Regions from separate parts of the Fodinicola feengrottensis genome, predicted to be linked through region 2. Evidence: riboswitches for the same ligand, from Rfam matches in the RefSeq annotation. Region 2 holds a riboswitch; each other region holds the start of a gene.

Region 1 (10,015 bases), on a different contig from region 2:
ACGCCGGGAATCGGCAGCCGGACCGGGTCCTCCTGCACCGAGGCACCCGCTGTCAGCCCGCCCAAAACCAGCACCACCGCCAAAAGGACGGCCACCCGACTCCGGTTGAACAACACCAATTCTCCGCAACTCCTCCCCGGCACGTCACACACTAGTCTGTGCAAATGACAACGGCTCTGATTATCGGCGGTGGCATCGCCGGTGCGGTCACCGCGATCGCCTTGCACAAAGCCGGAATCGGCGCCACGGTTTACGAGGCGTACGCCACGCCGGCCGATGAGATTGGCGCATTTCTGACCGTTGGAACCAACGGCATCGACGCTTTACAGGCTGTCGATCTGGACCGATCGGTCGCGGCGGCCGGCGTACCAGCGCGCTGGCTGCAGGTTTTCGACGCGGCCGGCGAGCAGGTCGGGCAAGCGCCGATCACCGGCTCGGAACGGCCGGATCTGGGTCCCCGTACGTTCAAACGCGCCGCCCTTTACCGGGTGCTGCAGGACGAGCTTGCCGCCCGCGACCTGCCTGTTCAGCGCGGCAAACGGCTGGTCGACGGCACCGCGACCACGGCCGGCGTGACAGCCACCTTCGCCGACGGCAGCAGTGCTGGGGCCGACGTGCTCATCGGCGCGGACGGTGTGCATTCGGTCACCCGGCAGCTCATCGACCCGGCCGCGCCAGAGCCGCGTTACACCGGCCAACACATTGTCTATGGATTCACCGACAAAACACCGGTCGAAGTGCCAGCTGACACGTACCAGATGATCCGCGGCGAGAAGGGTTTCTTCGGCATCACCGGGGCGCCGGCCGGCGGGCTGTGGTGGTTCGCCCGGGTGTCCGGACCGGAGCTGACCAGCGCGCAGGCCGCCGCGGTGACGACCGCGCAGTGGCGGGACCAGCTGATCGCCGTCTTCGAGGCGGACCGCACGCCGGCCGCCGCGGTCGTCGCGGCCACCACCGAACCGATCGTGGGCACCGGCAACTACGACGTGCCGACCGTCCCCACCTGGCACAACGGCCGGATGACGATTGCCGGCGACGCCGCCCACGCGGCCTCCCCAGCGGCCGCCCAGGGCGCTTCGATGGCCATCGAGGACGCGGTCGTGCTGGCCAAATGCCTGCGGGACATCGCCGACCCGGCGACCGCCTTCGACACGTACGAGCGGCACCGCCGGGAGCGGGTGGAGCGGCTGGTGCAGGCCAGCGCGGCGATGAGCCAGCGGCGTACCCAGGAGCGCCCCGACCAGCGGTCCAGCAACGCGAACTGGCTCCGCGACCACCACATCGACTGGGATTCCCGCATCTGACCATGCACTGAGTTCTGCCTCGTACGCGAAGAGTAAGTCGCACCCTCGCGTGTGCGGATTCTGTGCCGAATCTATACAGCCCCAATTCCATGCTGGCCGGATAAGTAAGTCAGCTCTGCTTTTGCCGCCCTTTTTGTCGTTTCCGGTGCGGGCGGCGCAGCCGGAACGGGGACAGCTCACCATGACCATAACCAAATTAGTCCAGCCAGAAGTTTTACCGTCATCATGTGTACGCATCCGCACTCTCGGTGATTTCCAGGTCTACCGGGATGGGCGCACGGTGCCGCTTTCGGTATGGCGGTGGAAGAAATCCCAGGAACTGTTCAAGTTCCTGCTGTCCCGCCGAAACCGGGCCACCTCGCGCGAACTGCTGATGGACGTGTTGTGGCCGGACGAATCCTCCAGCCGGGTGGCCAACCGACTGTCTGTGGCGCTTTCGGCCGTACGCACCGTGCTCGACCCCGACCGCGTCCATCCGGCCGACTTTTTCGTTGCCGCCGACCGATATGCGGTCACCCTCAGCAATCTGGCGGTGGACGCCGAGATCTTTGTCTTTCATGCGACCGTCGCACTGGAACGCCACTATTGCGGCGACCGTGATGCGGCTCACGCATTGGCTTTCGCCGAATCACTTTATGTTGGCGACTTTCTGCCCGCGGACCAGTGTGTGGAGTGGACCGCGCCAGTACGGGAAACGGCGAAGGCCAACTATCTCGAGGTCGTACGCGCGCTGGCGAAACTGAGCGCGGACAGCGGCCAGCATCACCTCGCGGTCCGCTACCACCTGCAGGCGTTGCAGCGGGACGCCTTCGACGAGGCCGCGCATCTGGGGCTGGTGCAGGCCTTCCTGACCACCGGACGGACCAGTGCGGCGCACCGGCATTACCGCAGCTACGTGGCCAGGATGGCGGAGATCGGGGTGGACCCGGCGCCGCCGCCGGCCGTGGACCGGTTGCGGACAAGACTGGCCGGCTGAGTTTTCTCGGGCTGTGAAATCCACAACACCGCACCACCTGCGAAAACCTGCTATGGATAAGGCTGCTTTAACCAAAATCCAGGCCGCTAACTCCTCAAGACGGGCGAAACCTCGCGGTGAAGCCAATAATATTTGTGATGCGTGACCCGTAACGCCACGATTCGGACCCGCGATAGAACAACCGTAGCGATTCCTTGTAGGGTCGCTTCGGTCCGGTGATTTTCCGGCGCCAACCCGGCGCCCTCATCAGACGCCGCCGAATCGGTGACCAGGCAACTGGGAACTGAACCGGGGACCCGAGCACTTGGGGTGAATCCGCGGCTTGCCGTGGTAGGGCGATTTTTCTTCCCCGTCCGAATCCGTCAGCTAACTCGGTAGGCGGTAGCAGTGGAAGAAGGAGTCTCGCGAGAGTGACTCGCGCTTGGGCGCCTCGGCGCAAGCATGCCCTTTTCGTCCCCCTCTTCATGGTCTTGGCGCTGGTCAGCACCAGCTTCCTGGACTCCTCCCCAGCCATGGCCGATCAGACTCTGAGCGACGTGCAGGCCAAGATCACCGCGCTCACCGGTCAGATCGACAAGGCAAACGAGCAGTACAACACCGCCAACGTGCAGCTCGGCCAGGTCCGCAACCAGCAGGCCACCGTCTCCAAGCAACTGGCGGACACCAACATCAAGGTCGCTGAGCTGCGCAAACAGGCCGGTTCGTACGCGGTGAACGCGTACAAGGGCGGCGACATGAGCATGCTCGGCTCGATGATGACGACCGGTTCGGCTGACCAGTTCCTCGACCAGCTGACCACGTTGGACGCGCTGACCAGCAAGGCCGAAGCCCCGCTCAAGGCGTTGAAGGCCGAGCAGGCCGTTCAGGCGGCCCAGAACACCAAGCTGCAGGGCCTGGTCACGTCGGCGAACACGCTGGTCCAGACGCTGACGACCAGCAAGGCCTCGTTCAACTCGCAGCTCCAGCCGCTGCTGGCGCTGCAGGCCAAGATGAGCCCGACGTTCGGCGACAACAGCTACCACGCCATCGCACCGCCCGGGTCGCCGGCGAACGTCGCCTTCGCGTACGCGCAGCTGGACAAACCGTATGTCTTCGGTGCCGCCGGACCGGACACCTGGGACTGCTCCGGACTGACCGAAATGGCGTACCAGCAGATCGGCAAGAGCCTCGAGCACTCGGCGCACCTGCAGTACGCGGCTCTCACGCACGTCTCGGAGTCCGACATCCGGACCGGTGACCTGGTCTTCTTCTACGGCTTCGAGCACGTCGGGATCGCCATCAGCCACACCCAGGTGATCCACGCGCCGGAGCCCGGCGACTCGGTCAAGATCACCAACATCAGCGACATGCCGATCGCCGGCGTCGGCCGGTAGGCAGTTCGCAAGCTCCGACGCCACGTCATCGCCCGATGACGTGGCGTCGTGACGTGCCGGGAACCTAGTGGTCTTATGAGCAGTTGAAACAGGCATCTGGTCCCGGCGGCAGGAGTGCGGATGGCCGAGCTGGTCGCCGGCGCGAACATGCCGCTGCCCAGCGGGCCGGTATCGATCGCGGTGACCGGTCCGTACGACGTGTCGGCGATCGTGCTGGGCAGCGACGGCCGAGTGGGCGGCGACGCCGACTTCGTCTTCTACAACCAGCCGACCGCGCCAGGCGTCCAGCTGCGCACTCGTACAGTCACCATCGACCCCGGCCGGCTGCGCTCCGGCGCTGACCGGGTCGTCCTGGTCGCCAGCCCGGAGGAGATCGGCCGCACCTTCGGCCAGCTGCCCCGACCGTCCGTGGTCGCCGCCGACCGGAACGGCCGGCAACTGGCCAGCATCCTGCTGACCGCCCTGCGGACCGAGACCGCCGCCCAGCTCGCCGAGATCTATCGGCGCAACTCCCAGTGGAAGCTGCGCGCGATCGGCCACGGGTACGCCGACGGCCTGGCCGGCCTCGCCCGCGACTTTGGCGTCGACGTGATCGACGAGCCAGCACCGGCCCGAGTGATCCAGTGGGCCGCCCAACCGCTCGCTCCCACCCCGGTCCCGGCCGCGGCGCCGTTCCCACCTGCTCCGTTCCCGCCGCCTCCACCGGCGGCGCCAGGTGCCGGTCCGCCGCCGAGCCGGACCAGCGGCCCGTACGGCGAAGTGATCGCCCTGACCAACGCCGAGCGGGCCAAGCACGGCCTGCCGCCGCTCTCGGCCAACAAGCAGCTCGCCGAGGCCGCGGAGATGCACAGCCTGGACATGGTGATGCGGAACTTCTTCGACCACCAGAACCCGGACGGCGCGCAGTGCTGGGACCGGGCGCACCTGGTCGGCTACCGCTACCGCAAGATCGCCGAGAACATCGCCGCCGGGCAGCGCACGCCCGTCGAGGTGGTGGACGGCTGGATGAACAGCCCCGGCCACCGAGCGAACATCCTGGACGGTGAACTGACCGAGATCGGGGTCGGCCTCGCCGCTGGCGGCAGCTACGGCACGTACTGGACCCAGGTCTTCGGTACGCCCCGCTAGTGTCCCGCAAATCCGCTGACCGCATCGCGTCGTTGCGGTCAATAGTACGATCTCGTATAATCCGATATCGTGGATAGTGAGTGGTCGGCGCTGCTGGCCGTACAACGGGCGACGCACATGACCCTGCAGGTGTTGGCGATTCGGCTGGTCGATCTGGACCTGACCGCGTCGGAGGTCAACGCGCTGGCCAACCTGGCCGACGGGCGGGACCGTACGGTGTCTGAGCTGGGCGCACTTATGGGCCTGCGGCCAACCACGCTGACCAGCGTGTTGGACCGGCTGGAGCGGCGTGGCCAGCTGACCCGCGGCAACCGGCCGGGCGACCGGCGGGCCGTCGTGATCGCACTCACCGCACTGGGCCGCGACACCGCGGCCACCATCCGCCAGACGTTCGGCGAGCTGGAGCGGCAGGCCCTCGGGGGGCTGCCCACAGACGCTGTCGCTGGCTTACGCGCCGGATTGCAGGCGCTGACGGAGGTGCCCGAATGACGACTTTCCCCGATCTGATGAACGAAGTGCTGGCCGACGCGCCGCGTTTCGGCCATCGCGAACACGTCCACCTGACCTGGCTGGCGGTCCGCCGCTGTGGCGTACCGGCGGCGATCGACCTGGTCAGCGACGGGATCCAGCGGACCGCGCGATATGCCGGGGCACCGCGCAAATACCACGTGACGGTCAGCCGGGCCTGGGTGGAGCTGGTCGGCCACCACGTGACGGAGACCGCCGAAACCGACTTCGACGCGTTCGTACGACACCATTCAGCGCTGCTGGACAAGCGGTTGCTGACCCGTTTCTACCGCTCGACGACGCTGGCTGGCGAGGCCGCCCGGACCGGCTGGGTAGGCCCCGACCTGGCGCCTTTCCCGTGGACCAGGTGAAGCGGCCACTCTCGCGGGTGCGATGCTGAACGCCGTCCGAAAGCGACAGTGAGAGGTCGGCGACGATGGCGGCTCGATGGACCAAAGCCTCACCCTGGGTGCTGGCCGGTGTGCTCGGCGGCATGGGTGTGCTGCATTTCGCCGCACCAAAGCCTTTCGTGGCGATTGTGCCGCGCGTGCTGCCCGAGCCAGAGCTGCTGGTCGCCGCGAGTGGGGTAGCCGAGTTGGCTTGCGCGGCGCTGGTCGCGATTCCGCGTACCCGCACACTCGGCGGCGCCGCCGCTGCGGCGCTCTTTGTTTCGGTCTTCCCAGCCAATATCCAGATGGCCGTCGACTCGTCGCTGCCGGAAACCCGCAAACCCAGGTGGTATCAGGCGATCGCCTGGGGACGCCTGCCGCTGCAGGTCCCGCTGGTGATGTGGGCCCTGTCCGTACGCCGACGCAAAAGTGCCTGATATGAGGAAAACTGTCACGATCGCGGCCCTGGCCGCCGTGCTGTTGAGCGCTTGTACGAGCAACAGCCCCGACAAGCCCGCTCCGCCGGCCGCTGGCGACGGCGTCCATCAGGGCGCCTGGACTCCCGCGCAGCTCGGCATGGTCGCGGCCACCGGCGATCCCGCGGTGATGCCGAGCACGCCCGGTTTCAGTCCCGGAATCATCTATTTCTGCCGGGTTTATGTGGACCAGTCCCGCGCCTCGAATGACGCGTTCATCGCGGTGGTCACCGCGGGCACCGGTCTCACCCAGTCGTATCTGGGCGTCTACGACCCGGCTACCCACAAGCTGCTCGCCTCCACCGAGGACGTTTCGGCCTCATTGCAGCAATCCACGCCACTGCGGCTGCCGCTGAACACGGTCGTACCAGCCGAGTCGGTGAACAAGGAGCTGTGGATCGCTGTCCTGATCGGGAAAATGACCAAGTCGCCGGCGGTGATCGGCGGCCGGGAATACGGTACGAATATCGGCCTGACCGACGACTACCGGCTCTGGGTGTCCAAACAGGACGGATATTCGGCGCTGCCCACCACGGCCCCGGAGATGAAGGTGCCGGACCACAGTTCGCTCCCCTTCGTCGGCATCGGCCCTTGACCCGATCACTAGACTCCCTCCGTGATCGAGAACTCGCGCCGACCGCTCTGGTCGCTGGCCGCACCGGGCCTGGCCGCCCTGCTCGGGGCCTTCCTGCTGACTTCGCTGGTGGGACCGACTTTCACCGCGGTACGCCGCGATCTGCACGGTGACTCAGGTCTCGTGCTCTGGTCGCTGGTGGCGTTTGTCCTGCCGGCGCTGCTGACCGCCGCGGCCGGCGTGGTGCTCGGCCGGCGATGGCCGGCGGCTACTCTGCTTCCGGGTGTCGCGCTGATGGTGCTCGGGCTGCTGCCGATGGCATTCGCGCCCAGCGTCGCGGTGTTGCTGGTCGGCCGGGTGCTGACCGGCCTCGGCGCCGGCGCGGTCATCGCGACGGCCGCGCTTTTGGTCGTGCGCTCGAAAGTCGCCGCCGCGGTGCTGTCATTCGCCATCCTGATCGCACTGATCCTTGGCCCAGTCTCCGGTCTGGTGCTCACCCAGGCATTTAGCTGGCGGTTGGTCTTCATTCTCTCGGTCGTGGTGTCGATCGTGGTGCTGTTGTTGGCGGTGGTCAACGAAATCGTCGTACTGGCTAGCCGTCGCTCTTAGCGGTGGCCAAAATCGCGCCAGCCCGGCTGAGCACCGCTGGGCGGGTACGACCCAGGACGATCGCGATCGCGGCCGTCACGACAAGGTAGATCAGCACCAGATAAGGGAAATACCGCAGCGGCGCGGCCGGCACCGGATAGACCTGGCCGTAGACGGGAATGAGCAGCAGCAAGATCCCCAGCACCGGCAACACCAGATGCCGCCACCATGAGCGGCGGCCGGCGAAGTGCCGGATGCAGGCGACGCTGGTGAGCATGTAGACCGGAATGATCGCCAGGGTCAGCACCGAGCCCAGATACACGTACGCGTTGAATGGCCCGGAAATCAGCCCAACCACGTACGTGAAGACCACCGCCACCGCGGCCTGTAGCCAAATCGCCGCCGTCGGCGTCCGGTGCACTGGATGGACCTTCGCCAACAGCCGCGGCAACAGACCTTCCCGTCCCATCGCGTAAAGGATGCGGACGATGCCGTTGTTGGAGTTCATCGTGACGGCGAAAATACTGGAAATGCCGGCCAGACCGACCAGCAGTTTCAGCCACGGCGCGTACTTGTCCGCCAGCGTGGTGAAAGGTGCCGCGTCGGCGACCAGCCGGGACACTCCGTCCACGCCGAACCCGATCATTTCCGCGTACGTACAGAAAAGGTAGATCACGCCGACGAAAAACAGCGAGAGATAGATCCCGCGCGGCACGTTGCGGGCCGGCAGCCGGACCTCCTCGCCCAGCGTGGTAGCCGCCTCGAAACCGACGAAGGACAGAATGCCGAAAACCATCCCGAGGGCGAGGCCGGACAGGCCGTTCGGGGATTCGGTGGGCAGCAGCGGCAGCACGCTGAGGCCGTGCGCGCCGCCCTTGGCCAGCACCACCGCGCTCAGCAGCACGATGACGACCACCTCAGCGCCGAAAAGCGCCAACGCGGTCCGCAGCGAACCGGTTATTCCGCGCAGCGAAAGGAAAACCACCAACACCGCGAAGACCGCCGAGATGATCGTCCAGTGGATCTGGACGCCGTAGCCGGCCAGGATGTCGTGCGTGTACGTGCCGATCAGCGCCAGCTCCGCGGGCACCAGCAGCGCGTACGCGACGAACATCAGGCCGCCGGTGACGAAGCCGGTGCGCGGGCCGATCGCCCTCGACACGTACGTGTAGAAGGAGCCGGCGCTCGGGAACACCCGGGCCATCTCCACCACACTGTTCGCCACCACCAGCACCACCACCAGCGCGATCACGAAGACGAACGGTGTCGCCGCGCCGGCCTGCTGGGCGGCCACCTGCGGGTTGAAGTAGACCGACACCGCCGGGCCCATCAGCGCCGCCGACATGATGACCGCGCCGCCCAGGCCCACCGCGCCGGACCGCAAACTCGGGGTAGCGCTCACCGGCTGGTGTCGGCTGGCAGGAAGCTGACCTGATGCCGGTCCGGGTCGAGCGTGTGCGCGTGCACCATCCCACCGACGCCCACGACCAGAAAATACACCAGGGTTGGCAGAGTCGAGCCAACACTCGCATCCGGGTCGAAGACGGCGGCGCCCAAGAGGATGGCGGACGGGATGTAGTAGCCGACCGCGGCAAGCGCCAACCCGACGCTGCGTCGCCGGATGGCGTAATACCCGAAAACCGCCCAGGTGGCGAGCCCGAAGGAGAACAACGGGATCGCCGCCGCCACCAGCCGGATGGCCCGGGAGCTCGCCGCGCCGGCCAGCCGGGCCGGCGCACGCACCAGCAACAGGCCGGCGATCGCACCCCACAGGATGCTGGCCACGTACGCGCCGCTCAGCACCGCGGCAACCAGTGGACTCGGCGGCTCATAATTTTCGATGGCGGCGACCACCACTGCGGCGGCCTGGACCAGGAACAGCGCGGCCAACAGTCCCAACCGCCAGCTCCGCCGGGCCACCGCCGCCGACAGCACCACCGCCCAGCTGGCCAACCCAAACGTGACCAGCGGGATCAGGCCAGCCAGCACCTTGCGTACCCACGTCCAGCCGAGGCGACCGGCCGGGGCGACCGCGGTCACCGCCGGCCGTGGAACGATTTCGGCCGTCCGGGCACCAAGGATCTCCGCACGCAGTTCCAGCAGCCGGGCACCGGGGTCGATGCCGAACTCCTCGGTCAGCAGTCGCTGGCCGTCGTCGAAAACCGCCAGCGCCTCGGCCGGCCGGCCGGACCGGTGCAACGCCAGCATCAGCAGGTAGCGGGGCCGCTCGCGGAGCGGAAAATCGGCCACCAGCCTGGTCAGATCGGCGGTCGACTCCCGGTGCCGGCCGGCCGCGAGCTCGGTCTCGGCAAGCGTCTCGGCGGCCACCGCGCGGCTTTCCGAGAGCCGTATCCGGGCATGCGCGAACGCCGGTCCGGCGAGGCCGGCGAGCGGCTCGCCGCGCCACAGGTCCAAGGCCAACCGCAGCTTGCTGATCGACAGGGTCGGATCGCCGTTCACACTTTCGCCCTGCAACTGCGCGAACCGCTCGGCATCCAACCCGCCCGGGTCCACCCGCAGCACATAGCCGCCGTCGGACCGCAGCAGTCGCTGGGCCGGGGCGCGTACGGCACGATCCGGCTCCAGCACTCGACGCAGGCCAGCAACGTACTTCTGTACGACGTTCGGCCCGTTGTGTGGGGGATTGTCCGGCCAGACGGTGTCCACCAAACGGGACACCGAAACAGTCTCGTTGACATT
Region 2 (10,015 bases):
AGCCGCTCCGCGTTCGGTGTCAGATGCCACAAGGTGCGCCGGCCGATTCGCTCAGCGCGCAGCCAGCCGTCCGCGGCCGTTCGCATCAGCGCCTGTCGGGTGGCCTTCTCGTCCACCCCGAGCTGCCCCAGCACCTCGATCAACGCTGAAGTCCAGGCGGTCCGCTCGGCTACCAGCGCGAACTCGCCCAACACGGTGAACAGCAGGCCGCGCGCGCTGGACGCGCCGGCGGCGTGCCGACGGGACAGCGTGGGGGCCCGCTCGCCCGGTGCCGGGTCGCTGATGGTCATCGCGTCCTTCGTCTGATTTGCCGTAGTGGCCAATTCTTCCTGACGGTGAGTGGTCGGTCATCACCAGTTGCGATATTCTACAAGAACTTGACAGGCTCACATGGAGTTGTAGAACATGAGAGCATCGGTCGCTGGGAGGATCCGGGTGAACACTGCGGAGTCGACTATGACATCGATCCACCCTGGCGTGACCGCAACAGCCCGCGTCGAGTTCCGGGTCCGGCCGGTCGACTACCGGCACTGGAAGATCGCCACCGACGGGCCGGTGGCGACGCTGACCATGGACGTGGACGAGCAGGGCGGCCTGCGCCCCGGCTACGAGTTGAAGCTGAACTCGTACGACCTGGGCGTCGACATTGAGCTTTACGACGCCGTGCAACGGCTCCGGTTCGAGCACCCCGAGGTGCGTACGGTGGTGATCACCAGCGGCAAGGAGAAGATTTTCTGCGCGGGTGCCAACATTCGGATGCTGGCCGCTTCGCCGCACCCCTGGAAGGTCAACTTCTGCAAGTTCACCAACGAAACCCGCAATGGCATTGAGGACGCGACGGCGAATTCCGGACAGACATATGTGGCGGCCTTGAACGGCACCGCGTCCGGTGGCGGGTACGAGATCGCGTTGGCCTGCGAGCATCTGATGCTGATCGATGACCGCTCGTCCACGGTTTCGTTGCCGGAGTTGCCGTTGCTGGGCGTGTTGCCGGGCACCGGTGGCCTGACGAGGGTCGTCGACAAGCGGCACGTGCGGCGTGACCTCGCCGACTACTTTTCCACCCGTTCGGAGGGAATTGGCGGCAAGAAGGCTGTCCAGTGGCGGCTCGTCGACGAAGTCGTGCCGCGGCCGAAGTGGCTGCAGGCGGTGGCCGCTCGCGCTCTGGAACTGGCCGAGCGCTCTGGTCGGCCGACGGACGCGACCGGAATTTCGCTCAGTCCGCTGGAAAAGCAGCGAGAGGACGACCGGATCTCGTACGAGCACGTGACGGCGGTGCTGGACCGGGAAGCCGGTACGGTCGAGATCACCGTCGCCGGCCCCACCGCGGACGCACCAACCGATGTTGCTGGCGTACGAGCGCAGGGCGCGGATTTCTGGACGTTGGCGGTCACCCGCGAGGTTGACGACCTGATTCTGGACCTGCGGACCAACGAACTCAGCGCCGGCACGTGGATTTTGAAGACTCGCGGGGAAAGCGACAAGGTGCTGGCGTACGATCGGCTGCTGCTCGCGAACCGGGACGACTGGCTGGTCAACGAGATCCTGCATTATTTGAAACGTACGCTCAAAAGGCTGGACGTCACCAGCCGCAGCCTGCTGGCCCTGATCGACCCGGGCAGTTGTTTCGCTGGCTCCCTGCTCGAACTCGCGCTGGCCGCCGACCGGTCATACCAGCTTTTCGGGGTTTTCGAGGACATCGACCCCGATGCCGAGCCGGCCGCACTGCACCTGACCGAGATGAACTTCGGCGTGCTGCCGATGGGCAACGGACTTTCCCGCGTACAGACGCGATTCTACGGTGACGAGCCGGCGCTGGAAGCCGCTCGCGGGGAAATGGACAAGCCGCTGCGGGCCGACGCGGCCGCCGAGCTCGGGTTGGTGACCTTCGCGCCGGACGACATCGACTGGGACGACGAGGTGCGGATCGCGGTGGAGGAACGGGGCAGTTTCAGTCCGGACGCGCTGACCGGCCTGGAGGCGAACTATCGTTTCACCGGACCGGAAACGTTGGAGACCAAGATTTTCGGCCGGCTGACGGCCTGGCAGAACTGGATCTTCGTACGGCCGAACGCGTCCGGCGAGTATGGGGCGCTTCGCAAGTTCGGCACCGGGCAACGCGCGGAATTCGACAGGAAACGGGTCTGAGCATGCCGGACAGGGCAGATTATTCGGAGAAAATCCCCAACAACGTCGAGCTGCATGAGGACCGTCGGCTGCAGCGCGCGTTGGAGTCCTGGCAGCCGAACTTCCTCAGCTGGTGGGAATCGATGGGCCCGACCCTGCCCACCCACGACGTTTACCTGCGGACGGCGATCAACGTCGGCCGGCAGGGCTGGGCGAATTTCGGTCATGTGGCGATGAAGGACTACCGCTGGGGGATCTTCCTGGCCGAGCGCGACGCGGACCGGCGGATCGGCTTCGGGGAACACAGGACCGAGCCGGTCTGGCAGAAGGTCCCGGGGGAGTATCGGGCCGAGCTGCAGCGGCTGATCGTCATCCAGGGCGACACCGAGCCAGCTTCGGTGGAGCAGCAGCGAAACCTCGGAGCCACCGCGCCAAGCCTCTACGACCTGCGCAACCTTTTCCAGGTGAATGTGGAGGAAGGCCGGCACCTGTGGGCGATGGTCTACCTCCTGCACGCGTATTTTGGCCGGGAAGGCCGGGAAGAGGCCGAAGAGCTGCTGCACCGCAACTCCGGCAGCGAGGACGCGCCGCGCATCCTCAGCGCTTTCAACGAGGAGACGCCGGACTGGCTGTCCTTTTTCATGTTCACGTATTTCACTGACCGGGACGGCAAATACCAGCTCGGTACGCTCAAGGAAAGCGCCTTCGACCCATTGTCCCGTACGTGCGAGTTCATGCTCAAGGAAGAAGCGCACCACATGATGGTCGGCACCACCGGCATCGACCGGGTGGTGGAGCGTACGGTCCAGCTGATGAAGGAGAATGACACCGAGGAGATCGCGTCCTTCGGTGGGATTCCGTTGAAAGTCATCCAGAAATATCTGAACTTCCACTACAGCGTCTCGCTGGACCTGTTCGGCGGCGAGACCTCCACCAACGTGGCGAACTACTTCACCGCGGGTTTGAAGGGCCGCTGGATGGAGGACCGTCGCAAGGACGACCACCGGCTCACTGAGGAGTCGATCATGGTCGACGCGCTCGACCCGGACGGCGAGATCGGGCAGGCCGAGGTTTCCGCGCTGGTGGGGCTAAACGCCGACCTGCGGCGCGAATATGTCTCGGACTGCCAAAGCGGGGTCAACCGCTGGAACAAGATTCTGGACAGCGCCGGGCTTTCGCACCGACTCAAGCTCCCGCACCAGGCCTTCAACCGCAAGGTCGGCGCCTTCTCCGGCATCGAGGCGACCCCGGACGGCGAGAAGATTTCCACCGACGAATGGGCACTGCGCAAGGGCAGTTGGCTGCCGACCGAGGTGGACAAGACGCACGTACGATCCCTGATGCGGCCGGTGCACGAGCGCGGCAAGATCGCCGCCTGGATCGCGCCACCCCGCAACGGCATCAACGGCCAGCCATTCGACTACGAGTACGTGCGTTTTCCCTAACGAGCAGGGGTTGGCTTGACCGGCCGGAACAGGTCGACGATGTCGTCCAGCACGATGACCAGGCCGCCCACCACCAGGCCGGCGACCGCGGCGACCGCGGCGGCACCCAGGTCAAGACTGCCGGTCGAGAGTGCCCCAGCGGCACCCAGCAACGCCACGCAGATCAGGAAAACGTTGCGTACGACATGAAGCGGCCCGAGCGGCGTGGTGGATTTCCCGAAGCAGCGGCACGGGGTGCGCTCGCCTTTTCGCACGCTGATCACGATGCCGACCGCGAAGGCGGCCAACAGGGCTGCCCCCAGGCCGAAACCAGCCATCGCCGAGGCCGCGAGCGGGATCGCGACCAGCACCACGGTCAGGACTTCGGCGATCACCACCGCCAGGGCGACCGGTCGCGACCAAGCCCTGGGCAACACCCGCATCTGCCGGACAGACGCGACAAAATCCCCGAATGCCGATGTTCCGACCAGCTTGGTCGCCGCCGAGGCAACGAAAACCACGCCGATCAGCAGCCGGCATGCCAATGCCACGTACAGCATCCAGTCTCTCCCCGGTCGTGTCCTACGTCCCACCTTGGCACGCCGGAGCATGCGCGGCTGGAATTGCCCCCATGCGGTCGCTGTCACAGCCTCGGCGCGAAGCGTGATTTCAGGCTCTGACCAGGCACGATAGGCATGCCGGTTTTCCGGGGTACGCACTGAATGGTAACGACACGGTTGTGATTATGCTGACCCCGCGAAGGATCCGTCGGGGGTCCGGTTAGAGTCCTTAGCGTTCGTTCGGTTTACCTGCGCTTCACCAGGAAGGCAGCCGGACGACCGCCGAATCCCTCTTCGGAGGGAGCCGGGGACCCAGGTCCTTGGGGTGAATCGGCAGTGCGTTCGCGCGCTGCGGTAGGGCGTCTCCTGGCCCGAACCCGTCAGCTAACCCGGTAGGCAGCCGAAGGAGAGGAGCACCGCGTGGTGCTGTTCCATGCTCTTGGTCATGCCCCGAACACGTCCGTCGGCCAGCGTCGCTGGCCGCCGTGCGACCGACCCCGGATCCGGATGGTGACGTGCGGGTAGTGGGTTAACGCCGTGCCTGACACCACTCCACCACCCAGCACCTGCCTGCAGGGCTCGACAATGGCGTCGTACTTCTGGGACGACGGCTCCGGCCTTTCCGGCGACACCGGCAACCCCGCCGGCGGGCAGGGCATGCACAAGGGCATCTTCGCGAGCCCGAGCTGGCCGCTGGGCACCCAGGGATACGTGCTCTACAACGGGCGTCGTGCCGACTTCATGATCGGTGACCGCGGCCCCGGTTTCCCGTCCGACCACGGCATCATGCTGGACATTGACGGCGAGACGTACGCGCAGCTCACCGGCGGCCACTGGAACACCGAGACGCACCTGGTCGACGGCTTCGGGCCGGGCCACATCCAGGTCACGTACGTGATCACCGAGTGGGGCACCGGCACCGGCGTGAAGGGCCTGCCGGAGCCGTTCTCCACCGGCGCCTGGAGAGTGCACGACTCCCGGCCGAACCTGCCAGCGCCCACCGTGGTGCCACCGGTCACTGGCCCAGCCAAGAGCCAGTCGCTGGTCGAGCACACGGTCGTCGCGGACGCCAACACCAGCGCCGTGGTCGGCGTCGCCTCGCATCATGCGCTGGTCGCCGACCCGGTGGTCGCGCCGGCGAGCGTGGTCTCGGCGATGGTCGGCATCGGCGCGGCGGCCATGTTCGTCCGCATCCGGCGGCCCGGCGGCATCGCCGCGCCGGCCGGCAAGCATCGACACACCACCGGCCGGCATCGCCGCGGCGCGATGACGATCGGCTTCCGGCCCGCTTTCGCGATGTAAACCCCTCGCGAGGGTGACGTTGTAGGTCCGAAATGGGGGCAATTTCGCCCTGAAACGTCGGGCCTAGTACATGTCGGCGGGCGGTGGGCAGCCGGCCGGTTCGCCGCCGTCGGCCAGCGCCGCCGGTGCGTCCGCCAGCGAGAACCGGTTGCGCAGCCGCTGGTAGAAGTCGGATGGGCGCAGGCGTACCAACCGGGCCGGGTGCTCGGCGGGATGGACGGTCACCCAGTCGCCCGGGTCCAGCACGCCGCGCAGCTGCCCGTCGACGCTCACCGCGACCTGGCCGGAGCGGTCCAGCACGCGTACCGAAGCGGCTTCGCCGGCCGCCAGCACGACACTGCGGTTGAAGATCATGTGCGGCGCCACCGGGGTAAACACCAGACCCTTCAGCCTCGGCGACAGCACCGGCCCGCCGGCCGAGAGGTTGTACGCCGTGGAGCCGGTCGGGCTCGCCACGATCAGCGCGTCCGCCGAGTACGACGCGAAAACCGACTCGCCGAGGTAGACCGCGAGGCTCGCCTGCCGGTCCCTCGCGAGCTTCTCGAAGACCACGTCGTTCAGCGCGGTCACGTCCAGTTCCATGCCCGCGGCCTGGTCCTGGCTGACGTTGTCCTGGCTGACCATCCGGCGCGGCGGCGGAGGCAGCAGTGGACCCCGCCCGTACTGCAGCAACGCCTGAATCCCGTCCGGGATCTCCAGCGGCCGCGACGCTCGCATGGTGAGCATCATGCGCTCATCCATGCGCGCGCTCCCGGAGAAGAACGCCTCCAGCGCCGACTCGATCTCGGCGGGTTCGACCTCGGTCAGGAACCCGACCCGCCCGACGTTCACGCCGAGCACCGGCACGTCGTCGGACGCCGCCACCCGTACGCCACGCAGGAACGTCCCGTCGCCGCCGATGGTCACGATCAGCGACGGATGCCCTGCCGCCTCGACCTCGTCCTTCGCGTTGCGGCGCGGCCGATGGCCGTTGTCCAGGCGCCACACGTCGATCTCGATGACCTCGATGGCGTTCTTCTTCGCCCACGCATGCACCAGGTGGGCGGCATCCACCGCCGCCTCGCGGCCCTCGTGCACCACCAGGCCGATGCGCCGGTCTCCCATGGTTCTCGCTTTCTCTGCGCGTGCGTACGGTCCCACCAGTCTTGCCGATGACCGGCGCTGGTGGGTGAAGTGGTTCCCGCTCGCCGCGACTTCGGTAGCGGCCGGCGCGTCGGACCCGCGGCGGCGGTGTCGGCGCGCGATCGTGGTAGCGATCCGGAATAGCCGCGCTGGTCGGCCGGGTTGTGGTCGGTGGGGTCCCAACTGGGAGGGGAACGGCGTGCCTGGGTTCGCGAGTCCGGTCGATGTCGCCACTTACGGGGAATACCGCGTGCCGCCTGGTGGCGCCCGGCCGTTGTATCGCTTCACCGGCCGCATCACCGCCGACGGCTCCAGCGGCTTCGCCGCCGAGCCGGGCCGCTATCACCTCTACGCCGGCTGGTTTTGTCCCTGGGCGCAGCGCACCACCATCGAGTTGGCCCTGCTCGGCCTGCGGGACGTGGTCAGCGTGTCCTATGTGGACGATGAGCGGGACGCCCGGGGATGGGCCTTCCGGGAAAAGCACGGCCCCGATCCAGTCAACGGATTCACCCTGCTCCGGCAGGCGTACGAGGCGACCGAACCCGGTTTCGACGGGCACGTCTCAGTGCCGGCGCTGTGGGACCGGCGCACGAATCGCCTTGTCAGCAACAATTTCGCCACGATCGGCGTCGACTTCGCCACCCAGTTCGGGCAGTGGTCGAATGGCGTCGAAACCTATCCGGAGTCGCTTCGCGAACAAATCGAGGAATTAGATCGCTGGCTCGGGCCAGCGGTGAACAAGAACGTTGGCGCGGCGCTCACAGACCCGGCCGCTCGTACGATTTTGCTTGACGCGTACGCGGAACTCGACGCGCGCTTGGCGAAATCGCGCTACCTGCTGGGATCCCAGCTCACCGAAGCGGACATCCGGCTGTGGGTGACGCTGGTTCGGTACGACGCCGGCGCGAACGCAGCTCGTACGATCAACCCGGGACTGCCGGAATATCCGCATCTTTGGGCGTACGCGCGCGAGCTCTACCAACTGCCGGCTTTCCAACAGACGACAAGATTTGACTCCTTCACCGACCCGGAAGCGACCGTGCCGGACTGGGATCTGGTGGTCGAGCGCTCGTACGCGGTTATTGGGCGTTGACAGAGGCATATGCCACAAGTAGCTTAATGCTCCATTGAACACGTTCTTATCTGCGAAGCCATTCACGTAAGTGAACATTACTGGGCTCAAGGAGGAACGAATGTCGGTGAAGCAACGCGCAGTGGTCGCGTGCATGATGGCTTTTGGTCTGGTTCTGGTGGTCGCGCCAGCCGCCGCCGCGGCGGCGGTCGCACCTGCCTGGACGACCTATTCGCCGTCGTACACGGTCCAGCAGCAGGGCTGTGGCACGGTCAGCGGCCTGACCTTCCACCTCAGCTGCACGTCGACCAGCGGATACGATCGCGCCGAGCGGCGGTATGTCGACTATTCCAGCGGCCAACGCCGGTTCCAGGGCTCCTTCCGGATCACCAGCATGGGTGGTTCGCGGATCAGCCTGAAACAGACCTTCCACGACGATGTTGGGCCGTTCTTTCTGCTGGCGGTGGAAAACGGCGGCCGACTCTACTCCGTGGAGGGTGGTGCCACGGTCGCTTCTGGCGCCACCGTGGGAACCACAGTCGCGGTGCAGACGATTCACACGGTGGGCAGCAAACTTCAGGTTTACATCAACGGATCGTTGAAGTTCACCGAGTCGGCGCCCGATGGTGGCAATTACTACGACAAGGTCGGTGCCTACCGCACTTCCAGCGGCAGTGGACCCATCACCGTGGTGTGGAGCAACCTGGCTTTTGCCTACCAGTAAAGACATGACTCGACTCTGGGCAGTCGCCCTCGTGCTGGTGGTGGCCGTGACGGCGGGCTGCGCCGACACGGCCACCACCGCACCGAAAGTGTCGCTCACCGCCACTTTGGTCCCGCCCGTCGACATCAAGCTGGCTTGGCGCGACCGTGGTCCGACCCCGGCCGGCCGCATTGTCGAGTTCGCGAACGCGGCGGCCGGCCCGTACACGATCCTGGGTTTCCTGCCACCCGGCCAAATGTCGTACGACCATCGGGACCTCATCCCGCAGACGGCGTTTTACTATCGCGTTGTGCCGTACTACGGGCCGACCACCGCGGCGATCACTCGTACGCTCCCGCCGGGTGACTACGACGACAAAACCCAAGCCCAGGACCACATCTGGGCCGAGCCACGGACCGTGCGGCAGCCAGCGGTGGCCCCTCGGTCGGTCCAGGGCGGCGGCGCGCCGACGGATCTGAAGGCCACCGTGATGAACGCGAACGGCATCAAGCTCACCTGGACGGACCGCGCCAGCGACGAGTCCGGCTATTTGGTGGAGGTGAAACCCGCTGGCAGCGCCGATTTTCGGGTCGTCCAGGTGCTCGAGGAGAACATCAACTCATGCGGGGTGGTGATCCTCCCGAACGAGAAGACCGCCACCTATCGCGTACGCGCCTTTGTCTACGGCCCTTCGTCCAACACGGCAAGCCAAATCACATTGGCCTAGGTCCTTTGCCGCTGTCGCTGAACCAGTTCGGCGACAGCGACCGGATGACTCAGGTAGGGCGAGTGGCTCGTGTCCCAGGTCTCGGAAATTGTGCAACGGGCCGCGAAACGGCTGCTAAGGGGCGCGGCCAATGCACGGTCGTCGCTTCCCACCACATAGAGCGACGGAGTGTCGTGCCAACTGACGCGGCTCGGGGTAGCCCCGAAAATGGACGGCGGCTCCGGGCGGAGCAGTTCGATCGCGCGCTGAGCGGTGGGTTCGTCGACGTCGCCGTAAAGGTTCTTCCTGGCATCGGCGACATCGAGCCGGAGCCGGCCGTTTTCGTCGGGCGTCGCGACAAGTCCCGCCGGCGGGGCGCCGGTTTCGCCGCGACCTGGGCGATGAGCTGGGCCGGCGATTCGCCGACATCGAGAAGCCAACCGGCCAGCAGGATCAGTTTTTGCGCACCGTTGACCGTTCCGGCGGTGACGCCACCAAAAGAATGTCCGAGCACCAGCGGCGGCCGGTTGGCGGCAGCGACGATGTCCTCGACCAGGCCAGTGCTGTCGTCCAGCGAAAGTTCGTAGAGGTCAGGCACCTCCACGCTCAGGTCTCGTGAGCGCAGCAGCCCGACAAGGGCATCGAAGTGAGCGGGTTGATGCCAAGCTCCATGCAGAATGATCACGTCGGTCATGCCCCCACGCTACCCGGCACCGGGCGATCACCCCATACAACAACGGTATGAAGGCGACCGCCCGGCACCGGCAGACGACGCTTGGATCTCGACCCTCATCCACCTGGAATGAGGAGACACGCCCTAGGTTCTGAAAATTCTGAGGGCGCTGCTGGTGGTGCCGGATGTGCCGGCGTCGAAGGCGACAAGGACACGGGTTTGCGCGGTGATTTTGGCCGGCGTGACCGGGAGGCGGACGGTTCGTACGCCCGCACCGGAAACAGCGATCGTCGTCGACGCGAGAGTCCCGTGCGTGGGGTCATAGA
Region 3 (10,015 bases), on a different contig from region 2:
CACCCAGCTCAAGACCGACCTCCCTGCCAAGCAGGCGCTGGTCACCGCCGCCGACCAGGAATGGGCGGCCGCGTCCGAGGCGTACCGGCTGGCCCTGCAGGGCGGCAACGCCAGCGGCCAGTCGTATCTGAACCTTCTCGGCACCGCCCCGGACGCGCTGACGCCGCAGAGCGCACCCGCGCCCACCGACCTGAACGCCGCCGCGCAGGCGGTCGTCCAGACCGCCCAGAACTATTCGCAGGCGTACGCGACGGTCGCCCAGATGCAGACCCAGCAGGCCACGCTGCAGGAGCAGTTCACCACCCAGAGCGCATCGCTGCAGGCGATGCAGTCTCAGTACGCCGGCCAGCTGGCCGCCGCGAACGCCAGCTCAGACGCCTTCAACCTGGCCCTGGGCGGCCAGTATCTGTCTCCGCTTGGCCCCGGCGGCGCCGCCGCCCCGCAGGCGATGAAGGCGCTCTCGTACGCGATCGCGCAGATGAACGCCCACAAGATGTACGAGTGGGGTGCCGAAGGCCCGGACCGCTTCGACTGCTCCGGGCTGGTGATGGCCGCGTACGACTACGCCGGCATCCACCTCCCGCGCACCGCACGCCCGCAGTTCCGCGCCACCCGGCCGGTTCAGGTGAACGCCTTGCTGCCCGGTGACCTGGTCTTCTTCGCCACCGACAAGAGTGACTGGAACACCATCCACCACGTCGGCATCTACGTCGGCGGCGGCAAGATGATCAACGCCCCGCACGACGGCGTGCCAGTCCAGATCAACGCCATCTGGTGGTCCGAGTTCTTCGGCGCCACCCGCGTCGTCGGCGCCGTCCCGCCCGGCCAGGGCGGCACGTTGCCTGCCCTCCCACCGACCAGCGGAGGCGGTGGCGGTGGCGGTGGCGGGAACAACGGTGGCGGCACCACCACCCCGCCGACCAAGCCGGCCCCGCCGCCCCCCACCAAGCCTTCCGGCGGCGGCACCCCATCCAGCCCCTCAAGTCCGACTGGACCACCGTCGGGATCCCTCCCGCCGGCGACCCCCAGCGCGCCTCCACCGAGCACGCCGGCTGAGTCTTCGGCCCCGCCGCCGGCATCGCCTGCCGCTGGTGGCGGGTCACCTTCCCCATCCGCCTAACGTTTTCCGTCGCCGCGAGGGTGACGTTGTGGGAGTGAAATGCACCATTTCACTACCCAAAACGTCACCCTCGCGGCGTTTTTCGTCCCAATAATCAAGAAAACTCAGTGGGACGGGCGGGGGTCGGCGCGGTCTTCCCATTTGGTGGACAGCACCACGGTGGTGCGCGTACGGGCAACGCCGCGGATCCTGTTGACGCGGCCAATTGTGTGTTCCAGGGCAGCCACATCGGGCACCCGTACTTTCAGCATGAACGATTCCTCGCCGGCCAGGAACCAGCACGCCTCGATTTCCGGGAGATGCTGGAGGGCTTCGCCGATGTCGTCCTGTTCGCTGCCCTCGGACTGCAGGATCCCGATCAGGGCGGTCACTCCCAGACCGAGCGCGTCCGGGGCCACCGCGGCCCGGTAGCCGGCGATAACGCCGGTCGCTTCGAGCTTGGCCACCCGGTCGTGGACGGCCGGGGCGGACAGGCCCACCTGCCGACCGATCTCGGCGTACGTCTCGCGACCGCGCATCCGCAGCACAGCCAGTATTCGGCGATCGGTGTCATCCATTTTATGCGTCCCTCGAATCTGCCCGACCATCCTCGCGCAGGAGCGTAATGGCAGGTCGTCGGCCCGAAGCCGGCGGTTCCGGGGGCAGTTGCCTCGATCGATACCGAACCGAGCATTTGTCCGATTGGTAGATGGTTATCCCATAATTGGCCCGGTGACACTCGTCGTCACGGTCAGGGACCTTGTCAAAGTGCCAGTGAAAGCGCCTCAACGATGCTCTAATGACCGCCGGGAGCGAGATTTTTCCGTACCAGAACAACAGTGGACGGCATCAACGAGGGAGGTGCGGGTCGGTGGAGGTCGAGGGAAAACTGCTCACCCCTGGTGAGGTAGCCGCCATGTTTCGGGTGGATCCGAAAACCGTGACCCGGTGGGCGGCCGCGGGCCGAATCAGCAGCATTCGTACGCCCGGCGGCCATCGCCGCTTCCGTGAGTCGGAAGTGCGCGCCTTGCTGGCCGGCGAAGGTGGCCTGATCGACGACGACGCCGACTCGTAGGAACGGCGTTTTCACCCGCCCGCGGAACCAGATCGCGCCGCGGCGAGTCCAAGGGCTTGAAGTCTCCGACTGGCGGGGACGGTGGGCGGTGCGGCGAATGCGGGCTGATGACATCCCAGGACGTTCGTACGGCGTGCGCGAGCTCGCCGGGACAGTCGCGATGGCGGCGGTGGTCGGCATCGCGCTGGCCGGCTGCGCGGGTGGATCGTCGCCCGGCGGGGGCAGCGCGACGACACCGGCTCCGATGAGACCCACGGTGTCGCCATCACTACCCGCTGGGTTGCCGGCCGTCACGTACGCCCGTACGGGCGGCATCGCCGGTTTCCAGGACGAGCTGCGGATCACCCCGGACGGCCAGGTCATCGCGAGCACTCGCAAGGGTGCGGATCGGCACGGCACGCTGACCGCGAGCGAGCGGGCCGAACTCCTTGCGGCGATACCGAAAATCCCGCTCAGCGGGATGACTTCCACTCGTACGGCGGAAATCCCGGACGGTTTCCGATATGTCATCTCGGTAGGCGGGAGAAGCGTGCGTTTCGCGGACCCTTCAGTGCCGCCTCCAGTTAGCCAAGCGGTGTCCATTCTGAACCGCATTGTGTCGAGAGTCGCTGCGTGACTCGCCGGTGACTACACGCATTTCTTTTCACGCGTACCGCGCATAATGCCTGGCTGCCCGATCGGCAAATGAATTTTGCGCGGGTGTCGTAACACGATTTGCCCGTCCGGCGATGAAACGGCTAAGGCGATGTCGTAAGCTTCGCCCCTGTCGGTCGAGAGTCTGGATGCTCAGCCGAGCGTCGCGGCCGACGCCGCCGAATTGATGACTGGCGCGAAATGGCCAGAAGTCGAGCCGGGGACCCGAGTTCCTGGGGTGAATCCACGACCTGGTCGTGGTAGGGCGAATTTCTTCCCGCCCGAATCCGACAGCTAACTCGGCAGGCGGTATTGCGGAAGAAGGAGCTCGCGGGAAGTGACTCGCGCAAGCGCGCTATGGAAGCGCCTTCGTGTCTTCGTGGTGCCCACCGTTCTCACAGCGACTCTGGTCGCCGGAACCCTGGCCATGGCCAGCCCGGCGTCGGCGGATCCCAGCGTCAGTGACCTGACGCACCAGATCGACGCCCTCACGTCCAAACTGGACACTCTCAACGACCAGTACAACACCGCGAACGTGAACCTGGGCAAGATCAAGACCCAGCAGACGGCGGTGAACAAGCAGTTCGCCCAGGCCCAGACGCAGTATGCCGCGCTCCAGGACAAGACCGCGTCGTACGCGATCAGCGCCTACAAGGGTGGTGACGTGAGCATGATGAGCTCGATGATCACCAGCGGCTCGGCGGACACCTTCCTCGACCAGCTGACCACGCTGGACGCCCTCACCGGCAAGAACCGAGACCAGCTGGCCGCGCTCAAGGCGGCCAAGGCCGCGGTCGGCGCCCAGCAGGCCAAGCTGAACAGCCTGGCCACCGCCGCGCAGACCCTGGTGAGCACGCTCGGCACCAGCAAGAGCAGTTTCGACAGCCAGGCCAAGACGCTGCGCACGTTGCGGGCCAAGCTCGACCCGTCCGACTTCGGCATGGACGCGGCCGCACCCGACGCGCCGGTCGGCTCCTCGACCACGGTTCGGTACGCGTACGCGCAGCTCAACAAGCCGTATGTGTTCGCCGCCGACGGGCCTGACTCCTTCGACTGCTCCGGCCTCACCCTGGCCGCGTACCGGCAGGTCGGCATCTCGCTGCCGCACTCGGCGCACGAGCAGTACCAGATGTCACCGCACATCTCCCGCGGCGCGGTGGAAGCTGGCGACCTGGTCTTCTTCAACAACTTCGGGCACGTGGGCATCGCCATCAGCAACAGCAGGGTGATCCACGCGCCGACCGAGGGCGAAGACGTGAAGATCTCCCCCATCGACTCGATGGGATATGTCGGAGCCGCCCGGCCTGTCTGATCCATCCGCACACACTTCAGTGGCCCGGTTCCTGAAAAAGGAACCGGGTCATTGTTTTTACGCCAGTAACCAATAGTGACGACATCACTCGATTTTTGGTACGACGTAACGCTCGTCACCCCCGCGACGATGGGGGAATAAAGGTGATGTCGTAGGCTTCGCCTTTGTCGGTCGAGAATCTGGATGCTCAACCGAGCGTCATTGGCCGACGCCGCCGAATCGATGACCGGCGCCCCGCGCCGGAAAGCGAGCCGGGGACCCGAGTTTCTGGGGTGAATCCACGGTTTTCCCGTGGTAGGGCTAATTTCTTCCGGCCCGAATCCGTCAGCTAACTCGGCAGGCGGTGTGACGGAAGAAGGAGCTCGCGAGACGTGTTTCGCGCAAGCGCGCTACGAAAGCGCCTTCGTGCCATAGCAGTGCCCACCCTTCTGACGACGACTCTCCTCGCTGGCCCGTTGGCGTTGGCCAGCCCGGCCGCCGCCGATCCCAGTCCCAGCAACGTCAAGGCGCAGGTCACCGCGCTGCAGTCCAAACTGGACACTCTCAACGACCAGTACAACACCGCGAATTCCAACCTGGGCAAGGTAAAAGCCCAGCAGACCGCGGTGAACAAGCAGGTCAGCGCCACTCAGACGCAGCTCACCACGCTCGGTCAGAAGACCGCGTCGTACGCGATCAGCGCCTACAAGGGCGGCGACGTGAGCATGATGAGCTCGATGATCACCAGCGGCTCCGCGGACACCTTCCTGGACCAGCTGACCACCCTGGACGCGCTCACCGGCAAGACCCGCGACCAGCTCGCGGCGCTGCGGTCGGCGAAGGCGAAGCTGATCGCCCAGCAGGCCCAGGTGAACAGCCTGGCCACCGCCGCGCAGACCCTGGTGACCACGCTCAACACCAGCAAGAGCGGCTACACCACCCAGCTCGCCGCCCTCAAGAAGCTGCTCCCGCCAGGATCGCTGGACAGTAGCGGTGGCGGTGCGGATGGCCCGAGCCCGGACGCGCCCCAGGCCCCGGTCGGGTCGTCCACCACCGTGAAGTACGCGTATGCCCAGCTCGGAGCCCACTACGTGTTCGCCAAGTCCGGTCCGTACCAGGTCGGCTTCGACTGCTCCGGCCTGACGCTGGCGGCCTACCGGCAGGTCGGCATCTCGCTGCCGCACTCGGCCCACGAGCAGTATCAGGGCAACCCACACATCACCCGCTCCATGGTTCAGGCCGGCGACCTGGTCTTCTTCAACAACTTCGGGCATGTGGGCCTGGCGATCAGCAACAGCCAGGTGATCCATGCGCCGGAAGAGGGCGAGAACGTGAAGATCTCCAGCATTGACTCGATGGGCTTCGTCGGAGCCGCCCGACCGAACTAACTCAGACGCCCGCTTAGGCCCGGTTCCGTCCAGCGGAACCGGGCCTTTTATTATCCGCCGGGAGTGACCAGTCCGGTTTCGTACGCCAAGATGACCGCCTGGCTGCGGTCCCGCAGGTGCAGCTTGGCGAAAATCCGGCCGATGTGGGTCTTCACGGTCTGCTCGGCGACGATCAGCGTCGTCGCGATCTCGCCGTTCGTCTGGCCGGCGGCGATCAGCTTGAGCACCTCGATCTCGCGGGGCGTGAGCGTATGCACCGCGGCCGGGTTGCCCGGCGGTGGCCGGTCGTCCGGGCGGCGGCGGGCGAAATCAGCGATCAACCGGCCGGTCACAGAGGGCGCCAGCAGCCCGTCGCCGGCGTGTACGACTCGTACGCCGGCCACCAGGTCGGCGGCCGGCGCGTCCTTCAGCAGGAAACCGCTGGCACCGGCCCGCAGCGCTTCGTAGACGTACTCGTCGAGGTCGAAGGTGGTGAGGATGAGCACCCGGGTGCTCACCGGCTCGGGGGCGGCGAGAATCCGGCGAGTCGCCTCCAGACCGTCCATTTCCGGCATGCGTACGTCCATAAGGATCACGTCCGGGGGTGTGCCAGCGGCGGTGAGCCGCTGGACACCGCTCACCGCTTCCCGGCCGTCCACCGCGTCGCCGACCATCTCGATGTCCGGCTGCGCGGCCAGCAGGGCGCCGAAGCCCTGCCGGACCATCGCCTGGTCGTCGGCGATGAAAACGCTGATCATCCGACCGTCTCCGTCCCGCCGTACGGCATGGTCACCTCAACCACGAAACCGCCGCCCGGCGCCGGGTAGGCCAGCAGGGTGCCGCCGGCCAGCGTGACCCGCTCCCGCATGCCGACCAGGCCGTGTGGCTGCGCCGACGCGTCCGGCAGCCGGACGGTGAGAGCCGTGCCTGTACGCTCCGCGACCACCGCCGGACCGTTGCTGATCGTGACCACCACCGCGGTCGGCAGGTAGCCGAGCCGGACCGCGATCTCCGCGCCGGGAGCATGCCGGCCGGCGTTGGACAGGGCCTCCTGGACGATCCGGTACGCGGCGAGGTCCACCGCCGCCGGCAGGTCCACCGGCGGCCCGTCGACCTCGTGGGTGATCCGCGCGCCGGACGCGGCCATCGCGCTGACCAGATCCGGGATCTGCCCGACACCCGGCTGCGGCGCGAGGTCGGCCGGCGCGCCGTCCCGCAACACACCGAGCAGTTGCCGCATGTCGGTCAACGCGGCACGGGCGGCCGCGCCAATGTCGATGAACTCGGCCCGGGCCGTCTCCGGCAGATCCGTCAGCCGGTAGGGCGCGGTCTCGGCTCGTACGGCCACCATCGACATGTGGTGCGCCACCACGTCATGCAGCTCGCGGGCGATCCGGGCCCGCTCGGTGAGCAGGATCTGCCCTTCCTGCGCCTGCACAGTGGTCTGGCGCTGCTCGCTGAGCTGCTCGCCGGCCGTACGCCTAACATGCAACGCGCCGCCAATCACCAGGCCGGCAGTGACGATCATGGCCGCCAAGCTCACCTTGTCCCACAGATACACCTTGACGATGGCCGGGCCGATAGTCGGCACCACGACCACGAATGTGCCCAGCAGGCCTACCAGCCAGCCACACCGATAGGTGAGCAGGCCGATCCCGGCCGCCAGAGCAACGAGCTTCACGTCGATCCACAGTGGGTCATGCCAGGTCGAGTTGGTCAGGGCCAGCAGCGAACCAATCACTTGCAAACGCCAGGCCAGCAACGGAGCGCGGGTACCGAGCACCAGCGGCGCGACCAGCAGCACCCCGATGCCGAACGGCACAACCAACTCGTCTGTGCCACCAGAGATCAGGAGGTAGTCACCGCTGGCCAGCAGAACCAGCAGCGCGAAAACGACACAAACAGCGCCGAACAACAACCACAGCGCCCGCATTGACGGCAGTGGCGAACGATCGTCCTTACCCCACAGGAGCTGCGCGAACGCCTTCCCCAGCTGCCCGGTCGCCGTGCTGAGCCAGGCCGAAGGCGGGGCCTGGACTGTCTGAGTTGCCATGGTTTTCACCGTACGCGCAGGTGGTGGCCCTGTCGTCCGACCGCGGTGCGTCATACGACAGGGGTACGTGCGGCCGTACGGCTAAGGTGGGCCTGGAGTCGCCGAGAGGGGCAGCGGTGTCGGGTGTTGTTCTCGTACTGGCCGGGATAGTTGGCCAGCTGCCGCTGGTGATCGCGTTGCTGGTCGGCGTGGTGATGGCCATCCGGCGGCGGGCCCAGAATCCGCGGGCGGCCACGTTCGCGCTGATCGCCGCTGTCGTCGGCCTGCTCGCCGAGGCCCTCGTGATCATGGTGGTGGTGAGTAGTTCGCTGCTGCCGGAAATTGTCGCCAGTGCGCACGTGCCAGTGGCTTTGGTCGGCGTGGTCTATCGGGTGGTCGGGATTTTCGTGAGCCTGCTGGCGGCGATCCCGTGGATCCTCATCACCATCGCGTTGTTCGGTCGGTCGAAACCGGCCCAGGCCCTGCCTCCGGTCACTGGTTAGGAGCATTCGATGAACTATTCCAGTGGATGGATCGTGGCCCTGCTTTCCACTTTCGCCAACCAGACTCCGCAGCTCATCGCGCTGCTCGCCGGCATCGTGGTGGCGTTGGTCCAGTGGCGACAGGCCGGCCGCCGATCCGCGATCGCGCTGGGCGCCTTCGTACTCGCGCTGGCCGGGTTGGTGCTCAGCCTCGGGGTCGCCGGGCTGTCGCTCTATCTCCAGGTCGGCGCCGGGCTGAGCGCGGTGGCCACCGGGATGATCAACGCGGTGGCCAGCTTCGTGGTCTGCCTCTTCCCAGCCGCTGCCTGGCTGCTGATTTTCTTTACTTTGTTCGGAAAGCGCCGGCCAGCGGTCGCACCGAGCTGAGGCCAGCGCCGCGTTGGACACTGGCGTACGTTGCTGTCATGTCGTTGTTGCCGTTAGAAGATGCCGAGTTCCTGCGCTCGCCGTACGAGGTGCTCGCCCAGCTCCGGGCGAAACATCCGCTCGCCTGGGACGAAACGCTCGGCAGGTGGCTGGCTTTCGATTACCAGACCTGCAATGCCGTGCTGCGTGACCGCGATTTGGCGCGGATCTGGAAAGACCGCGAGCCGTCCGCTGATTTTGGGCAGTTCAACCTGATCCACCGCAACGCGCTGCTGGAAATGGAGCCGCCGGACCACACCCGGCTGCGCCGGCTGGTGTCAGTGGCTTTCACCCGCCGGCGTACCGAAGGACTGCGACCGCGGATCGCCACCCTCGCCGCCGCGCTGATTGACGGCCTGCGCGACGGGCCGGTCGATCTTATGAGCGCTTTCGCCGAGGAACTGCCCGTACAGGTGATTGGTGAGCTGCTCGGCATCCCGGCCACCGACTGGCCGTTGCTGCGGCCGTGGTCGAACGCGATCGTCAAAATGTACGAGCCGGCCATCATCGCCGAGCAGCGCGCGGCCGCCGAGACCGCGGCCGCCGAATTCGTCGGCTACCTGCGCGAACTGGTCGCGACTCGCCGGGTGACAGCCGGCGACGACCTGGTCAGCGCGCTCGTACGAGTGCGGGACACCGACGGCGACCGGCTCACCGAGGACGAACTGGTCACCACCTGCATCCTGCTGCTCAACGCCGGCCACGAAGCGAGCGTCAACGTGATCGGCAACGGCATGCTCGCGCTGTTGGAAAACCCCGCGCAATGGCATGCGCTGCAAGCGGACCCGTCGCTCGTACCAGCCGCCGTCGAGGAACTCATCCGCTTCGACTCACCTTTGCAGCTCTTCGAACGTACGGCCACCGCCGTCGTTTCCCTTCCCAGCGGCGAAATCCAGCCCGGCCAGCAGGTCGCCGCCCTGCTCGGCTCGGCCAATCGCGACCCGCTGGAATTCCCGCACCCGGACACCCTGAACCTCCGCCGCGACCCCGCCCACCTGGGCTTCGGCGCCGGCATCCACTTCTGCCTCGGCGCCCCGCTGGCCCGCGTCGAACTCCAGGAAGCCTTCGCCGCCCTGCTCCCGCTCCCCCTCACCCTCGCCGGCACAGCCACCTCCCGCCCCACCTTCGTCCAACACGGCCTAGCCACCCTGCCCGTCACCCTGACCTGACTCCGATGATTGAGTGCACAGGAGCCACTTGAGTCGCAGGGGAAACTGCCGATTCCGATAGGGTGCGGCGCGAAACTGTCGTACCCCTCCGGCAGATTTGCCCCCACCCAGTGACGGGTGGGGGGCGGGTTCGAGGACCAATGTTCAACTAAAAATTAGAGTCCACCTCTCAACCCACCCCCCGCCCGTTCAAAGGGAGGGGGAAAGAAAAACAGACACGTACGACAATTTCGCGCCGTAAAGCGCCCTTGACACGCGCAAAACGTCGAAAGCGTTAGTGGAAGCGGAAGAGGCGGAGGGAGTTGGTGACGACGAAGAGGGAGGAGCAGGCCATCGCGGCGCCGGCGATCAGGGGGTTGAGTAGGCCGAACGCGGCGAGTGGGAGGGCCGCGATGTTGTACGCGAAGGCCCAGAAGAGGTTGACCTGAATGGTTCGCAGGG

Evidence for each region. A riboswitch is a leader RNA that binds a small molecule or an ion and turns the genes downstream of it on or off. The one in region 2 is predicted to bind cyclic di-AMP.
Region 1: it holds a riboswitch for cyclic di-AMP, as region 2 does, so the genes downstream of both, ABD301_RS01070 (C40 family peptidase) here and ABD301_RS18730 (hypothetical protein) in region 2, are expected to answer to the same signal.
Region 3: it holds a riboswitch for cyclic di-AMP, as region 2 does, so the genes downstream of both, ABD301_RS00600 (C40 family peptidase) here and ABD301_RS18730 (hypothetical protein) in region 2, are expected to answer to the same signal.

What each region holds. Positions count from the first base shown of each region.
Region 1 covers NZ_BAAANY010000001.1:218,956-228,970, forward strand. The annotation lists gene ABD301_RS01055 (polysaccharide deacetylase family protein) at 1-116, opposite strand, end outside; gene ABD301_RS01060 (FAD-dependent monooxygenase) at 165-1,304, shown strand; gene ABD301_RS01065 (AfsR/SARP family transcriptional regulator) at 1,585-2,280, shown strand; cyclic di-AMP (ydaO/yuaA leader) riboswitch at 2,525-2,676, shown strand; gene ABD301_RS01070 (C40 family peptidase) at 2,691-3,653, shown strand; gene ABD301_RS01075 (CAP domain-containing protein) at 3,774-4,781, shown strand; gene ABD301_RS01080 (MarR family winged helix-turn-helix transcriptional regulator) at 4,851-5,270, shown strand; gene ABD301_RS01085 (hypothetical protein) at 5,267-5,659, shown strand; gene ABD301_RS01090 (DoxX family protein) at 5,725-6,114, shown strand; gene ABD301_RS01095 (hypothetical protein) at 6,116-6,748, shown strand; gene ABD301_RS01100 (MFS transporter) at 6,770-7,336, shown strand; gene ABD301_RS01105 (APC family permease) at 7,320-8,717, opposite strand; gene ABD301_RS01110 (BTAD domain-containing putative transcriptional regulator) at 8,714-10,015, opposite strand, start outside.
Region 2 covers NZ_BAAANY010000013.1:12,906-22,920, reverse strand. The annotation lists gene ABD301_RS18750 (PaaX family transcriptional regulator) at 1-290, opposite strand, end outside; gene boxC (2,3-epoxybenzoyl-CoA dihydrolase) at 478-2,148, shown strand; gene boxB (benzoyl-CoA 2,3-epoxidase subunit BoxB) at 2,151-3,572, shown strand; gene ABD301_RS18735 (MauE/DoxX family redox-associated membrane protein) at 3,569-4,111, opposite strand; cyclic di-AMP (ydaO/yuaA leader) riboswitch at 4,382-4,525, shown strand; gene ABD301_RS18730 (hypothetical protein) at 4,649-5,413, shown strand; gene ABD301_RS18725 (NAD(+)/NADH kinase) at 5,477-6,517, opposite strand; gene ABD301_RS18720 (glutathione S-transferase C-terminal domain-containing protein) at 6,735-7,628, shown strand; gene ABD301_RS18715 (hypothetical protein) at 7,729-8,331, shown strand; gene ABD301_RS18710 (fibronectin type III domain-containing protein) at 8,336-9,037, shown strand; gene ABD301_RS42470 (alpha/beta fold hydrolase) at 9,087-9,710, opposite strand; gene ABD301_RS18700 (sugar-binding protein) at 9,834-10,015, opposite strand, start outside.
Region 3 covers NZ_BAAANY010000001.1:127,325-137,339, forward strand. The annotation lists gene ABD301_RS00580 (C40 family peptidase) at 1-1,120, shown strand, start outside; gene ABD301_RS00585 (Lrp/AsnC family transcriptional regulator) at 1,225-1,677, opposite strand; gene ABD301_RS00590 (BldC family transcriptional regulator) at 1,899-2,174, shown strand; gene ABD301_RS00595 (hypothetical protein) at 2,272-2,790, shown strand; cyclic di-AMP (ydaO/yuaA leader) riboswitch at 2,993-3,131, shown strand; gene ABD301_RS00600 (C40 family peptidase) at 3,145-4,119, shown strand; cyclic di-AMP (ydaO/yuaA leader) riboswitch at 4,322-4,476, shown strand; gene ABD301_RS00605 (C40 family peptidase) at 4,536-5,486, shown strand; gene ABD301_RS00610 (response regulator transcription factor) at 5,537-6,223, opposite strand; gene ABD301_RS00615 (sensor histidine kinase) at 6,220-7,518, opposite strand; gene ABD301_RS00620 (hypothetical protein) at 7,635-8,000, shown strand; gene ABD301_RS00625 (hypothetical protein) at 8,010-8,366, shown strand; gene ABD301_RS00630 (cytochrome P450) at 8,405-9,574, shown strand; gene ABD301_RS00635 (heavy metal translocating P-type ATPase) at 9,849-10,015, opposite strand, start outside.